DNA from 3 places in the Alteromonas sp. ABM1_013 genome. Region 3 is predicted to be linked to each of the others. Evidence: predicted binding sites of a transcription regulator. Region 3 holds the regulator's gene; each other region holds the start of a gene.

Region 1 (5,206 bases), 130 kb from region 3:
ACAGCATTAGTACACGGCCTCGACTTAGAAGCACGTACGGTAATCGACTTTGTTCGTGACCTGTTACCGGCTGACCAGCGTGATACTGCAACGCTAGCGGGTGAGCTTCCTAGCTTTGCTATTCCTATGGTGCCGTTCACCTGGGAAACCTTCATGATAGTACTACCAACCTCAGTGATTCTTTGCTTGGTCGGTCTTATTGAATCGCTTCTTACTCTTTCATTAATTGATGAAATGACCGATACCCGTGGTCGCGGTAATAAAGAGTGTGTTGGCCAAGGCGTTGCAAATACCGTTAACGGTTTCTTTGGCGGTATGGGTGGTTGTGCCATGATTGGTCAAAGTATGATCAATATAAACTCTGGCGGCCGTGGTCGCTTATCCGGTATTACTGCCGCACTTGTACTATTGGGCTTCATTCTATTTGCAGCACCGCTTATTGAAATGATCCCGCTTGCTGCTCTTGTTGGCGTAATGTTCGTCGTAGTTATCGCTACCTTCGAGTGGGCCTCATTCAGAATTATTCGCGGCGTAAACAAAGAAGATGCCTTTGTACTATTTTTAGTGACAGGCGTTACCGTTATTGCTGACCTTGCCATTGCGGTGGTTGTCGGTGTTATCGTTTCTGCCCTTGTGTTTGCATGGAAACACGCTCGTCATATTGAAGCGAAATCGCATATCGATAACGACGGTTGGAAAGTCTATGAGCTAGACGGCCCGCTTTTCTTTGGCTCGGTATCGCATTTCAAAGACCTGTTTGATATCGCTAACGACCCTAATGATGTAGTTATCGATTTTAAAGACTCTCGCATTTGGGATTCATCAGGTATCGATGCGCTAGATACCCTTGCTGACAAATACGAAGAGCAGGGTAAAAAGCTACACATTCGCCATATCAGTGATGAGTGTCGCTCACTGCTTCGCAAGGCCGATAAGTTTGTTGAAATTAATGTAGTTGAAGACCCTCGCTACCGCGTAGCGACGGATAAGCTGGCCTAAGTTATTTGAAAGCCTTAATGCACCAAGTAAACACAGTTTTGCGTTTGTTTGGTGCAGTTGTGAAGTCTGAATAATGCTTATTTTTTAGTAAATCAAATAAAAACAATTGTTTACGGTTTTGGCACTGAACTTGGATAGCTATAAACGTAAAGTGTGTTTTGGTGATTTGTGTCAATCGCTGAAAATTGTGTGATTTATAACACTCCGTAAAATGTGTTAGCCGACCTAAACCGTTGGCAAAATAGGCAACGAAGCCCGCATCAACGAAAGTTGAAGCGGGCTTTTTTTTGTCCCGAAAAAAGGGGAATACCATGACTTCATTGGACTCAAAAACGCAAATTGTCGTCGTAGGCAACGGCATGGTGGGGCATCATTTTGTTGAGCAGCTTCACCAAAGCGATGCCAATGTAGAAATAACCGTTTTATGCGGCGAGTCTCGCCTCGCATACGACCGCGTTTATCTGTCATCATTTTTTAGTGGCGCTAGTGCTGATGACCTAGCGCTTACTACACCCGCTCAGTACGCCGAATGGGGCGTAAACGTAGTCACCAATGCCTTGGTGACGGATATAGACCGTGACCATAATAAAGTGACGACTTCTGAAGGGCAGGTGTTTAGCTACGATAAGCTGGTTCTTGCCACTGGTTCTTATCCATTCGTGCCTCCCATTCCCGGGAACGACCAAGAACATTGCTTAGTGTACCGAACCATAGACGATCTACTCGCTATTGAAGCGTCAGCAGCGGTGAGCAAGGTAGGCGTTGTCGTTGGCGGCGGTCTTCTAGGTTTAGAAGCGGCGAATGCCTTAAAGCAAGCTGGGCTAGATACTCACGTGGTTGAATTCGCACCACAGCTAATGGCAGTGCAGCTAGACCAAGCCGGTGGGACAGTGCTTAAAGACAAAATTGAAGATTTAGGCGTAACCGTTCATACCCAAAAAGCAACCCAAACTATCGAAGCTGGTGATACCTGCCGCTATAAAATGGTATTTGCAGACGGCACTGCGCTAGAAACTGACATGATTTTATTTTCTGCTGGTATTCGACCTTCCGATCAGCTCGGTAGAAAATCAGCGCTAACACTAGGTGAGCGCGGCGGTATCGTCATTGATAATCACTGCGTGACCTCTGACCCTAATATTTACGCGGTGGGCGAATGTGCACTGTGGGATAACAAAATCTTTGGCCTGGTAGCACCTGGCTATACCATGGCGCGCACGGCTGTAAGTCATATCACCGGCGGCGATGCCGAGTTCGCTGGCGCAGATATGAGTACCAAACTCAAGCTAATGGGTGTGGAAGTGGGCTCAATTGGCGATGCTCATGAACGCACAGCCGGTGCGCTTAGCTACACTTATTTAAATCAGCCAGAAGGCGTGTACAAAAAGCTGGTGGTAGATAGCGAGCAAAAGTACGTGCTTGGTGCTGTACTCGTTGGCGATACCAGCGACTACGACACGCTATTACAATATGCGCTTAACAGCATCGAATTACCTGAACACCCAGAAAGCCTGATTTTGCCATCTTCTGATGCTGCACCAGCATTAGGTGCCGATGCACTTCCAGACACAGCCTCTATTTGTTCATGCCTAAACGTGACTAAGGGCGACATTGTTTCAGCTATTGAAGGTGGCTGTTGCAGCGTTGGCGATGTAAAAGGTGAAACTAAAGCCAGTACTGGTTGTGGAGGCTGTGCCGCACTACTTAAAAACGTAGTAGATAGCGAGCTTGAAAAGCGCGGTGTTGAAGTATCAAAAGCGATTTGTGAGCACTTTAATTACACCCGACAAGAACTGTTTCACATTGTTAAAGTTAACGGCATTCGCACCTTCGACGAACTACTTGAACAGCATGGTGAAGGTTTAGGTTGTGAAATTTGTAAGCCCGCTGTGGGCTCAATTTTAGCCTCGGTGTATAACGATTACATTCTTAAGGCTTCACATCTTCCTCTGCAAGACACCAACGATATCTACCTTGGCAACATGCAAAAAGATGGCACGTATTCCGTTGTACCGCGTGTACCTGGTGGCGAAATAACGCCTGAGAAGTTGATTCTGTTAGGTGAAGTGGCAAAAGAATACAACCTGTACACCAAGATCACGGGTGGTCAGCGCATTGATTTATTTGGAGCGCGCGTAGAGCACTTACCTGATATCTGGGAAAAACTCGTCGCTGGCGGTTTTGAAACCGGCCACGCTTACGCCAAGGCACTGCGTACTGTGAAATCGTGTGTGGGCAGCACCTGGTGCCGCTACGGTGTACAGGACTCTGTGGGCACTGCCATTGACTTAGAGAATCGTTACAAAGGCTTACGTGCGCCGCACAAAATTAAATTTGCCGTCTCGGGGTGTACCCGTGAGTGCGCAGAAGCCCAAAGCAAAGACATTGGTGTTATTGCTACCGAGCAAGGCTGGAACCTGTATGTTTGCGGGAATGGCGGCATGAAGCCTCGACATGCAGACCTGTTTGCCACCGACCTAGATACCGAAACCCTTATTAAGTACATCGACCGCGTGCTGATGTTTTACGTGAAAACGGCTGATCGCCTACAGCGCACATCGGTGTGGATGGACAACTTAGAAGGTGGGTTAGCTTACTTGCAAGACGTTGTGATAAACGATGCTCTTGGCATTAATGGTGAGCTTGAAGCACAGATGGATGCTGTGGTTGATGCTTATCAGTGCGAATGGAAAACCACCATTGAAAACCCTGAGTCGCGTAAGCGTTTCCGTCAATTTGTAAACAGTAGTGCCAGCGACACCAATATTCAGTTTGTTTCAGAGCGGGGGCAGGTTCGTCCAGCTACTGAAGCTGAAAAAGTAGCAGGGAAAGATCAGTTTATTCCCGTCTCTATGGTGTAGTTCACAAAATTAATGGTGTAGCCACTGGCTTATCAACCTTGTTAGGAGATACAAATTATGACAGCTGCGCAAAACGTAATAGCGTCGGAACAGGCAGTGCAATGGCACCTTGTTTGTGAGACGAAGGACCTAGTGACAAACAGCGGCGTTTGCGCCCTTGTTGACTCACAGCAAGTAGCGCTTTTCTGCTTGAAAATAAAGGGCGAAACAAAGGTTTTCGCCATTAGTAACTACGACCCTATTGGTAAAGCAAACGTACTTTATCGCGGGCTTTTGGGGTCGATAGGCGGTGCGCCAGTTGTCGCTTCGCCGTTGTACAAAGAGCATTACTTTTTGAAAACCGGGCTGTGTAAAGAACGCGATGATGTATTCGTCACGGCTTATCCTGTGAAGGTAGAGGGCGAAAAGGTTTTTGTCGGCGTTTAACAAACTGTCTTTATTTGAACGCCCACATGAATAGAGTCTTCTTGCAAAAACGCATTCAATTACTTCGAAATCGAAAAAGGTAATGAAATGAATATGGCTACACGACAACCCGAAATGATGTCTGAACAATTAAGACAAACAACATGCCCATACTGCGGCGTAGGGTGTGGTGTAGATATCAGTTGCAACGTAAGCAAGCGTGCCACAACCCTGGACACTGTTAAAGGCACGCCAGAGCATCCCGCCAATTATGGAAGATTGTGTGTTAAAGGAACAAACCTGCTTGAAACAAACGACCTAAATGGGCGTTTGCTTCACCCAGCCATAGCAGGTCAATCGGTGGATTGGGACACGGCCACCGATGTGATTGCGGATAAGATCACCTCTACCATTGCGCAGTATGGCGCGGATGCCGTTGCTTTTTATGTATCAGGCCAGCTTCTTACTGAAGACTACTACATTGCCAATAAGCTTATGAAAGGTTATATCGGCAGTGCCAATATCGATACCAACTCTCGACTTTGCATGTCATCAGCGGTAGCTGCTTATAAGCGCGCCTTTGGTGAAGACGTGGTGCCTTGCGATTACACCGACTTAGAGTGTACAGATTTATTGGTAATTACGGGAAGTAATACGGCGTGGGCCCATCCTGTGCTTTTTCAGCGCATTCAGCGAGCAAAGCTTAAAAATCCAAATATGAAGGTCATCGTTGTCGACCCGCGCAAAACCGAAACCTGTACGATAGCCGACTTACATCTTCCTATAAAACCAGGTAGCGACGTTGCGCTGTTTAATGGCTTACTTAGCTATGCAAACGCACAAGGTAGAATAGATAGAACCACCGTCGAAACCTATGCCGAGGGGCTTGATGAAGCGCTTGAAAGTGCAAGTGGCTTAACGCTGGATGACGTGGCTAGCGT
Region 2 (5,206 bases), on a different contig from region 3:
CTGCCTGGAACAAGGTTATGCATGCCCTAATGTTTAGCTTTGGGCGTATTAGTGTGCTGTTAATCAGGCTATTTAATAAGGTTGATATTGAGTGTTCGGTTCATGGTGAGCTTTCAAAAAACAGTTGGTATCTAATTATCGCTAATCATCTGAGTTATTTAGATATTATTCTGCTTATTGAATTTGCCACACACCGCATTCCCGCGCCTAAGTTCTTTCTTAAGAAAGAGCTCATCTGGTTACCCTTTGTTGGATTAGGCGCTTGGGCGCTTGATATGCCCTTTATGCATAGATACACCCGCGCATATTTGGAAAAAAATCCGGACAAGAAAGGCAAGGACTTAGAAACCACTAAAGCGTATTGTGAAAAGTTTAGAACGGTTCCTACTACCGTCATCAACTTTGTGGAAGGAACGCGTTTTACAACCCAAAAGCACTTGTCTAAGCAAAGCCCTTACGAAAACCTACTGCCACCAAAAGCGGGCGGGGTTTCTTTCACGCTTTCAGCTATGGGTGAGCTATTCACTAACGTGCTAGATATCTCGTTACTTTACCCAGAAAATAAACGTCATCCCATGATGGCAATGCTAAGCGGTCAGATGACAAAAATCGTTATTGACGTAAACGTTACCCCAGTGCCAGAGCTACAACAAGAATCAGAACGCACTGAGTCTGAGTTTCGTCTTTATTTCCAAAACTGGTTAAATGGTCTGTGGGAAAATAAAGACAACCGTATAAAGAAACTGTTGGAGTCGTAAATAATGGAAGTCAGTGCTTCAGTACGCGATCATTTCATTCATTTGGTTAAAGACGTTTTTCCTAATTTAACCACTGAAGATCCGCTTTATAATTTGCTTGCTCTAGGCTCTATACTATTCGTAGCAATCCTAATCTACGTGATTGCGCGCCTGCTAGTGCGCCCTCAAATTGCTAACTGGGTATATAAGTCGAATAATAAGTGGGATAACGCGCTACAAGAACACGGCTTCTTTAGGCGTTTGATGCACCTTTTTCCGGCGCTCTTTATTTACGTTACCACCCCCGTTCTCATTGACGCTGAAGCTGTCATACACGGAATGATGATTAAGAGTGCCCAGCTGTACATGCTGTATAGTGGGCTATTGGCTTTGTATGCCATGCTAAGCACGGTAGAAGATGTCTACAATGCTTCAGCCCTATCTCGGCGCGCTCCTATTACAGGCTTCATTCAAGTAACGAAACTTGCCTTCGCTATTATTACCATACTGCTTAGTATTTCTTTAATTGTAGACAGAAGCCCGCTGCTTATTGTGTCTGGCTTAACAGCCATTGCTGCTGTGCTGCTATTAATATTCAGAGACACCATTTTAGGCTTTGTTGCCGGTATTCAAATTGCCGCCAACCGCATGTTTAATACGGGCGATTGGATTGCCATGCCTAAGTATGAAGTAGATGGTGAAATACTCGAAATAGGCCTTACTAACGTTAAGGTACAAAACTGGGACAAGACCATCTCTACACTGCCGACCTATAGCCTAACCACAGAAGCAGTAAAGAACTGGCGCGGTATGCAGGAGTCTGGTGGACGCAGAATTAAGCGTGCCATTTATATTGATGTGCACTCGATCAAACTCTGTGACAACGATATGCTAGAGCGATTTTCCAAAATTCGTTATATCAACGAATATATCGACAAGAAGAAAAATGAGCTCCGGGCTTATCACAGAGATTATTCGATTGATGAATCGGACCTGTTAAACAATCGTCGCCTTACTAACATTGGCACTTTTAGGGCCTATTTAGAAGCTTACCTACGTAAGCACCCAGACATTAACCAAGAACTAACCCTCATGGTTAGGCAGTTACCGCCTAATGAGCTTGGTTTGCCTTTAGAAATTTACTGCTTTAGTGTTCAAAAAGAGTGGGTCAAATACGAAAAAGTTCAGGCAGATATTTTTGACCATGTCATGGCTATGCTAGACCTGTTCGACTTACGCGCTTATCAACGTGATGGGCATTTATCCTTGCTTGCCCATCGTGAACATAGCGTGTTTAACAGCACTGGTGGAAACGAAGCCCTACAGGAGTCTGCTGCTCATCACCGTATTGATGACAAAAGTGCTAAGGCGCCAAGAGAAGCTCAGGACAAAAACGAACACGACCGCAAAGACAACGACTAGTAGAACTGATATCACTATTGTTTAAAGGCGAAAAAAAACCGGCTGTAATAGCCGGTTTTTTCATAATGCTTATCGCTTAAGCCAATGCGTAGGCCATCAGTAAGCAAAGTACTAAACCAGTAACGCCAAAAAAACCGTACTCGATTTTTTCCTGCATACCTTCAGCACCTGCTTTAGCAGTCATAAAGCCCATAACGATGCTGCTTAGCCCTAGCGTAAAGGCAATTAGCGCAACACCAAACATAATTGCATTAATCCAATCAGCCATTGTGATAACCCCTTAAAAATATTGGCGGTATTATGCACCAATAAATAAGATTTAACCATGCTTGGATTGGCTTAAATCTATCGCTATTGGTATTAATTGATCTTAGTCAAATCTACTAATTAGTTAGCAATTTCACTAAATAGTGAATTGGAAATTGCTCTAAAAAAACGCACACATAACCTAACCAACTGAAAAATATAAATTTTAAATCTTGGCAAGGCCATTGCTCTACTAAAGATATACCAGCAAATAACGCTAGTGTTTATTTGATAGTGACTCTACAACCCGTCGTAGCTCTTAGAACAAGGTTGATGTGTTACACCTAAATTAAGGAATGAACAATGTCTAACAAACTATTACTTTCAGTTGCTGTTACCAGTGCTTTGATAAGCGGCCACGCATTCGCGCATGACACAAGTTTTCAGAACAACAGCTGCGACATGGAGCTTGATGGCCATATTCAGTATTACCAAGGCGACCTCACGGTTCAGATGGACAATGGTTCGGTAATGACAATTGATGCTCAACACAATATGACCATCAACGGTGAGTCAATTTCGCTAAATAGCGAACAACAGCATTGGGTAAGTGAATACTACAACAACATTGATATTGCTATTCCTATGACCCTTACTATTGCCAGTGAAGGCCTACAAATTGCCAATGTAGCAGTAACTGAAGTGTTTACTGAACTGTTGGGCGGCGATCAAATGGGTGATGATTTCAATGAATTGTTCAACTCACTAGAGACCAAACTAAACACCTCATTTTATGATGACGCGGGTAATATCCGCGTAGATTCTACGAAATTTGACGAGCCAGGTTGGTTTGACGAAAGCTGGGAGCAAGAGTTTGAAACACAAATTGAATCTTTGATCAGTGAATCTATGGGCAGAATTCTTATCGCGGTTGGCACACAGATGCTGTGGGAAGGGGGTGATATGTCTGAGTTTGAACAAAAGATGGAGCGCTGGGGTGAAGATTTAGAATATCGCTTAGAAAGCCAAGCCGCTTCGCTGGAAGAAAAAGGCGATGCTTTGTGTAAAGTGCTGAAGAAAGCCGACTATGCCGAAGGTCAAATGCAGGCATCTATATCAGGGCTTGATGACTTGAACCTGCTGGATATTGACCCCAACGACCATCATGGTCACAACGAGCACAATGACGAAATGAAAATGTAGTCGAATAATTTAGCGAACTATCCCCGCTACAACAAACTACTTACCTTTCTGTTTCACTTATTTTGAAAACCGACTGAAAAACCAGTCGGTTTTTAGTTTTTATAGCGGTCGCTATCTAACTTTTGAATATTTCACCTCTTTCAGATTTCTGCTTTTTCAGTTAATGATAGGCGTATTAACGACATCCGCCCCCCGATTGATGTACTCTTAAACCCTAAACAAAGGGGAATTTAATCGATGACTCAGAATGTAGTAATTAGTGGCTATGGCTGGTTAGCCGGCTATGTAGGCAACGCACTGTCAGGTAAGGTCAATATTATTGGTACCACGCGAAGCCAACAGAAACGCCAGGCGTTAAAAGAACAAGGTATCACCGCAATTAAATATGCACTAGGCGATGATACATCTGTATTATGTAGCTACTTGCAAGACGCGACTTTATTGTTGAATATTCCCCCTGGTAGAAGAAACACCAACCTCGAATCATTTACTGAAAATATGCTGCGACTTATTGATGCTGCACTAAGCGCAGGCGTCGCGCACATTGTTTTTATCAGTACCACGTCAGTTTATGGCGATGCCACGAACGAAGTAGTTACCGAAGTTAGCACTACACAGCCGCAAACAGCTTCGGCCAAGGCACACGTTACTATTGAAGACTATTTGTTGTCTAAACGAGGTCAGGTTGATATCAGTATTATTCGTCTAGCCGGTTTAGTAGGTCCAGACCGTCATCCCGCTCGTTCGTTAAGTGGAAGACACTTGGATGCAGGAAATAAACGAATTAACCTTGTCCATGTGCACGACATTGTGTCTGTGTTAACCTCAATTATTTGCGACAAGCCACTAAACGACGTTATACACCTTTGCAGCTTATCTCACCCTAAACGCGGTATTTATTATGTAGATGCAGCTAACACTCTGGGTATAGACGCACCACACTTTTCTGATACAGAAGCTCAGCCTGGCGGCAAGGTCATCGACGCTACGCAAAGCTGGGAAAGGCTTAACATTACGCCAGAGTATGGCGACCCTTATCGCATGTTTTAAGGCTTATGCTTGTATGTTTACTTAGCTCGCTAAGACGGTTGTAGATTCATTGAGGTGTATTCGCCAATAAGTTATCAAAAAGCCATGAATTAAGAGCTAATCGCTAAAAGAAACAAAAACGGCAAGCCTCTGGCTTGCCGCTTTTTTATCCGAATTTACTGCTAGCACACAGCAAATACACTAGTTTTGTATGGGGAACATACTTAACCGAACAGGCTTACACCAAAGTATTTTACCGCCACCGTGTTTACAAAAATCACAAGTAGAATTAGCGGAATAAACGTCTTCAATGAAACATCCACATACTTTTCAAACCAGCTGCCTTTATAGCCACTACTGCCTTCTTCCAAAGAAGCATTAAAATTAGCACTCTTCCAGCGATAAATAACGAACAAGCAGATTAGCAGGCCGTTTAACGGCAAAATAGTGTCGTAAAATACATCGTAAATTACGTCAAACAGCGATTTATCGGCACCGGCGTAGTGCATAAATGACGTCAGCATATCAACTTTACCAAACGACAATGCACTTAGAATTGCCAGCACAAT
Region 3 (5,206 bases):
CCTAACGGCGCTGGTAAGACCACCACTTTTTACATGATTGTAGGCTTAGTCAACTTAGACAAAGGCAAGATCGAAATTGATGATAATGAGCTTACTCACCAGCCAATGCATGAGCGCGCACGCCGCGGTATAGGCTACCTCCCGCAAGAGGCATCAATATTTAGAAAGCTTACGGTACATGAAAATATCATGGCCATTTTGCAAACCCGTAAAGATTTAAATTCACAGCAGCAAGAAGAAGAAGCAGACGCCCTACTTGATGAATTTAATATCAACCATATACGTAATAGTACGGGGATGAGTTTGTCAGGGGGAGAACGGCGTCGCGTAGAGATTGCTCGAGCTCTGGCAGCAAAACCACAATTTATTTTGTTAGACGAACCATTTGCCGGTGTTGATCCAATATCAGTTAATGATATAAAGAAGATAATACAGCATCTGCGAGATAGGGGTATTGGTATCCTTATCACGGACCATAACGTACGCGAAACATTGGATGTTTGCGAAAAAGCGTACATTGTGAGTCATGGCGAGCTTATTGCGCAAGGAACTGCGGAACAGGTTTTAAGTAATCAAAAAGTAAGGGACGTATACCTAGGCGAACAATTCAGGCTATAGTTAGTGTAACCTAATTGTCATTTTTCAGTTTCGCTCTGGTATATTTAATTTAGAGCATTTAAATAAGACGTAGATGAAACCATCTTTACAGCTAAAATTTAGCCAACAACTTACCATGACACCTCAGCTTCAGCAGGCAATTAAACTGCTGCAGCTTTCTACGCTTGATCTCCAGCAAGAGATACAAGAAGCCCTCGATTCTAATCCGCTTTTAGAAGTGGAAGAAAGTAACGACGAGCCACAAGTAGAAAAGAACAATGTCGATAGTGACGATAGCGCTGCTGAAGCGACCGCTTCTGCATCGAGCGATACGCTAGAAGCGGGAGATGCACTGGAGAAGAATGATCTTCCCGATGAGCTACCTATCGACAGTACCTGGGATGAGTATTATTCGGCTTCTTCCGCGCCTGCACCTGGCCCATCTAATGATGATGAACAAATCTTCCAAGGTGAGACCACAGAAGACATCCAAGAACATCTTCTTTGGCAAATGCGCCTCACTCATTTTTCAGATACTGACCGCGCTATCGCTACAGCAATCATCGACTCAATTGACGAATCAGGTTATTTAACCGTTACTCTTGACGACATCTTAGAAGCGGTCAACGACGATGATCTAGAAGAGCCTATCGAAATGGACGAAATAGAGTGTGTACTTAAGCGCATTCAAATGTTCGACCCCATTGGTTCAGGTTCTCGTACACCTCAAGAGTGTCTTATGGTGCAATTACGCCAGTTTTCAGAAGACACACCGTGGCTTGCTGAAGCGAAGCAGCTTATTGAGGAATATTCAGACTTACTGAGCAGTAAAGACTACCGCACGCTAATGCGTAAGAGCCGATTGAAAGAAGAGCAGCTGCGCGAAGCAATGCGTTTACTTCAAACCTTGAATCCTCGCCCAGGTAGTGCTTTAGTTACTAAAGAGCCTGAGTACGTTATTCCTGATGTCTCAGTAACCAAGAAAAATGGCCGTTGGGTGGTTGAACTGAACCCCGACAGTCTGCCTAAATTAAGCGTAAACCAACAGTACGCAGCGATGAGTCGTCGTGCCAAGAACAGCAGCGATTCACAATTCATCCGCTCACACATGCAAGAGGCCAAGTGGTTCATAAAGAGCCTTGAATCTCGCAACGATACCTTAATGAAGGTTGCAAATTGCATTGTGCAGCAGCAAATGGGCTTTTTTGAGCACGGCCCGGAAATGATGAAACCAATGGTGCTAAATGATGTCGCAGAAATGGTAGATATGCACGAATCGACTATTTCGCGTGTAACAACGCAGAAGTATATGCATACGCCCCGTGGCATCTTCGAATTGAAGTATTTCTTCTCAAGCCACGTAGCAACAGAGTCAGGTGGTGAGTGTTCATCTACAGCGATTCGTGCATTGATCAAGAAGTTAGTGGCTGCGGAAAATCCTAGCAAGCCGCTAAGTGATAGCAAGATTGCTTCATTGTTGGCCGAGCAAGGCATAAAAGTCGCTCGGCGAACAATAGCAAAATACCGGGAATCATTGTCGATCCCGCCGTCGAACCAACGCAAAAGCCTTATTTAAACGGGCTTAATAATATAAGGAAGACGAAATATGCAAATCAACCTTACTGGTCATCATGTCGAAATCACCGACTCTTTGCGTAATTATGTCGATACGAAGTTCAGCAAACTTGAACGTCACTTTGATCACATTTCTAATGTGCATGTCATCCTGAACGTTGAAAAATTAAATCAAAAAGCTGAAGCGACTGTTCATTTAAGTGGCGCTGAAGTATTCGCATCCTCAGAAAATACCGACATGTATGCGGCGATTGACAGCATGGTTGATAAACTCGACCGGCAGGTAATCAAGCATAAGGAAAAACTGAAAAAACATTAGTAGTTAATTGAGCATGGATATACAAGCCATCGTAAGTCTGGACCGCACCGAGTGTGCGGTTCAGTGTAATAGTAAAAAGCGAATTCTTGAGATCATCGCTGATATCGCTGCCAAGCATAACGATAACATCGACCAGGCAACGGTTCTAAATAGCTTGATGGCTCGAGAACGTATGGGTAGCACGGGTATTGGTAACGGGATAGCACTGCCTCACGGTCGCTTGGCCGGCCTTGAGAAGGTAATAGCAATCGTTGTAACAAGTACACCAGCTATCAACTTTGATGCCCTAGACGAAAAGCCCGTAGACATATTCTTTGCTCTTCTCGTTCCCGAAGAGCAAACCGAAGGACACCTTCAGACACTGGCTACCGTAGCCGGTAAGCTAAGCGACAAAGAAACGATTAAAACAATACGTCGTGCAACAACCAGCGACGAAATTATTTCTGCATTAAGTTAAACAATAAGTGCCTACACCTCATAGGTAGGCGCTTTATTCGACAACTCGTATGTGATGAAACCAGAATATAAGGGAGAATTTAGGTGAAGCTGATCATAATCAGTGGTCGTTCGGGGTCTGGTAAGTCTGTCGCACTTCGCGCATTGGAAGACTTAGGTTACTACTGTGTTGATAATATCCCAGTAAATTTGCTTCCCACCCTCACCCATACTGTTGTTGATGAATACGATCAAGTTGCAGTAAGTATCGACGTAAGGAATCTTCCCAAAAATCCAGATGACTTGGTAGAGATTCTAGATTACCTGCCTTCTTCTTGGTCGATGACTATAGTGTACATTGACGCAAGCGATGACGTTCTGGTTAAGCGTTTTAGCGAAACTCGCCGTCTTCACCCTTTAGCTAAGCTAAATAAGTCTCTATCGGAGGCTATTAGGGCGGAGTCTGCGCTTCTTGCGCCAATTACTGAACGCGCTGATTTATACCTAGATACAGACAAGCTAACAATACATCAACTCGCCGAATTGATCCGTGAACGTATATTGGGTAAGAAAAGTTCACGCCTTGTTCTTGTCTTTGAGTCATTTGGCTTTAAACACGGCATACCTAAAGATGCTGACTACGTTTTTGACGCGCGTTTTTTACCTAACCCGCATTGGGAGCCAGACCTTAAACACTTAACTGGGTTAGATGCCCCCGTGGAAGTATTTTTAGGCTCACAACCCGTAGTAACCAAATTTATTTGGCAGATTCAAAACTTGATGACCACATGGCTTCCCCATTTAGAACGCAACAATAGAAGCTATGTGACTGTGGCTATCGGTTGCACTGGCGGCCAACACCGCTCAGTCTATATTGCCCAAACCTTGTCGAAAACGTTCAGCGAAATACACCCTGATGTTCAAATTCGTCACAGAGAGTTGAACCAGTAATGACTATTCAAAAAACGCTTACAATCGTCAATAAACTAGGCTTACACGCCAGAGCAGCCACGCAATTGGTTAAGCTTGCTAATCAGTTTCATGCCAAAATCATTTTGAAAAAAGGCGATAAAGAAGCCGATGCAAGCAGCGTCTTAGGCTTGATGATGCTGGAAAGTCACCAAGGTGAACAGGTAGATGTTATTGTCGATGGTGATGACGCGGTCGATGCACTTGCTGCAATTGAGGAGCTAATTGAAGGCAGATTTAACGAAGACGAATAGTCTCAACCCGAATATCTCTTGACGAATTAATCAACAGCTAGCTTAGTAATTCCAAATTCTTGCGTAAAAGCCACGCAATTATCATGACAGACTTAATATAATTGCGATATTCTACGCACACTTAGGCTACACAGCCTTTATTTTCCATATCAGCTTAGTAGGAATAACGCCTTATGGCAGAAGCGCTTGTTTCTAAATACGTACAAACCCAATTACGCGCACTTAACGCAGCGTTGATAAACGGTCAATTTGTATCTGTACGTAAGCTTCTGCTTGAACTTCCCCCTTCAGACGTTGCGCATATTCTCGAATCTAGCCCTAGCAGGACCCGTGATGAGTTGTGGGAGCTAATTGATAGCGACTTTCACGGTGATATTTTAGAAGAACTCTCTGATGATGTTCGAAACGGTATTATCACAAAGATGCTCCCCGCCAATGTGGTTGATGCACTTGAAGAAATGGATACCGATGACTTGGCAGAAACGCTGAGTAGCCTTCCTGAACCTGTGCTGGCAGACATTCTCGATTCAATGGATGCACAAGACCGCGTACGTGCAGAGCAGGCGCTGTCTTACGGTGAGGAAACCGCTGGTTTCATCATGAACACCGATACCATTACCTTGCGTCCTGATGTAACCATTGATGTGGTTCTTCGCTACATTCGCTTAAAAGGTGAGTTACCGGAAAATACAGACACTTTCTATGTGGTCAATAGAACCGACAATCTGGTCGGTATCATCCCTGTTGCCCGTCTTCTCACCGCGGATACCGACGACAAGGTGTCTGATGTTATGGACGAAGAGTCGGAGGCCATTCCGGTAAACATGCCCGACGATGAAGTGGCAAGCCTGTTTGAGCGTTATAACTGGCTTTCAGCGCCGGTAGTTGATGAAAATCATCGCTTAGTTGGGCGAATTACCATTGATGACGTGGTTGATATCATTCGTGAAGACGCCGAACACTCAATGATGAGTATGGCGGGTCTTGATGATGATGAAGATACCTTTGCACCGGTTATGCAAAGTACTAAACGCCGCTCCGTCTGGCTGGCAGTAAA

Evidence for each region. Region 3 encodes sigma-54, which starts transcription at its own class of promoters, with help from an activator protein. Its sites were predicted from a motif close to GTTGGCACGNNNNTNGNNT; they were not measured.
Region 1: nirB (nitrite reductase large subunit NirB) is a predicted target of sigma-54. The motif match lies at 1,117-1,135, and genes of this name have one in related genera.
Region 2: ACXAGK_RS19250 (DUF2884 family protein) is a predicted target of sigma-54. The motif match lies at 2,638-2,656, and genes of this name have one in related genera.

Annotation. Positions count from the first base shown of each region.
Region 1 covers NZ_JBSWXH010000001.1:305,534-310,739, forward strand. The annotation lists gene ACXAGK_RS01355 (SulP family inorganic anion transporter) at 1-999, shown strand, start outside; gene nirB (nitrite reductase large subunit NirB) at 1,311-3,860, shown strand; gene nirD (nitrite reductase small subunit NirD) at 3,918-4,286, shown strand; gene ACXAGK_RS01370 (nitrate reductase) at 4,374-5,206, shown strand, end outside.
Region 2 covers NZ_JBSWXH010000007.1:145,557-150,762, reverse strand. The annotation lists gene ACXAGK_RS19265 (acyltransferase) at 1-758, shown strand, start outside; gene ACXAGK_RS19260 (mechanosensitive ion channel family protein) at 762-2,159, shown strand; gene ACXAGK_RS19255 (hypothetical protein) at 2,236-2,427, opposite strand; gene ACXAGK_RS19250 (DUF2884 family protein) at 2,769-3,608, shown strand; gene ACXAGK_RS19245 (NAD-dependent epimerase/dehydratase family protein) at 3,846-4,658, shown strand; gene ACXAGK_RS19240 (sodium-dependent transporter) at 4,862-5,206, opposite strand, start outside.
Region 3 covers NZ_JBSWXH010000001.1:438,241-443,446, reverse strand. The annotation lists gene lptB (LPS export ABC transporter ATP-binding protein) at 1-618, shown strand, start outside; gene ACXAGK_RS01900 (RNA polymerase factor sigma-54) at 692-2,173, shown strand; gene hpf (ribosome hibernation promoting factor) at 2,204-2,491, shown strand; gene ptsN (PTS IIA-like nitrogen regulatory protein PtsN) at 2,505-2,948, shown strand; gene rapZ (RNase adapter RapZ) at 3,032-3,877, shown strand; gene ACXAGK_RS01880 (HPr family phosphocarrier protein) at 3,877-4,149, shown strand; gene mgtE (magnesium transporter) at 4,323-5,206, shown strand, end outside.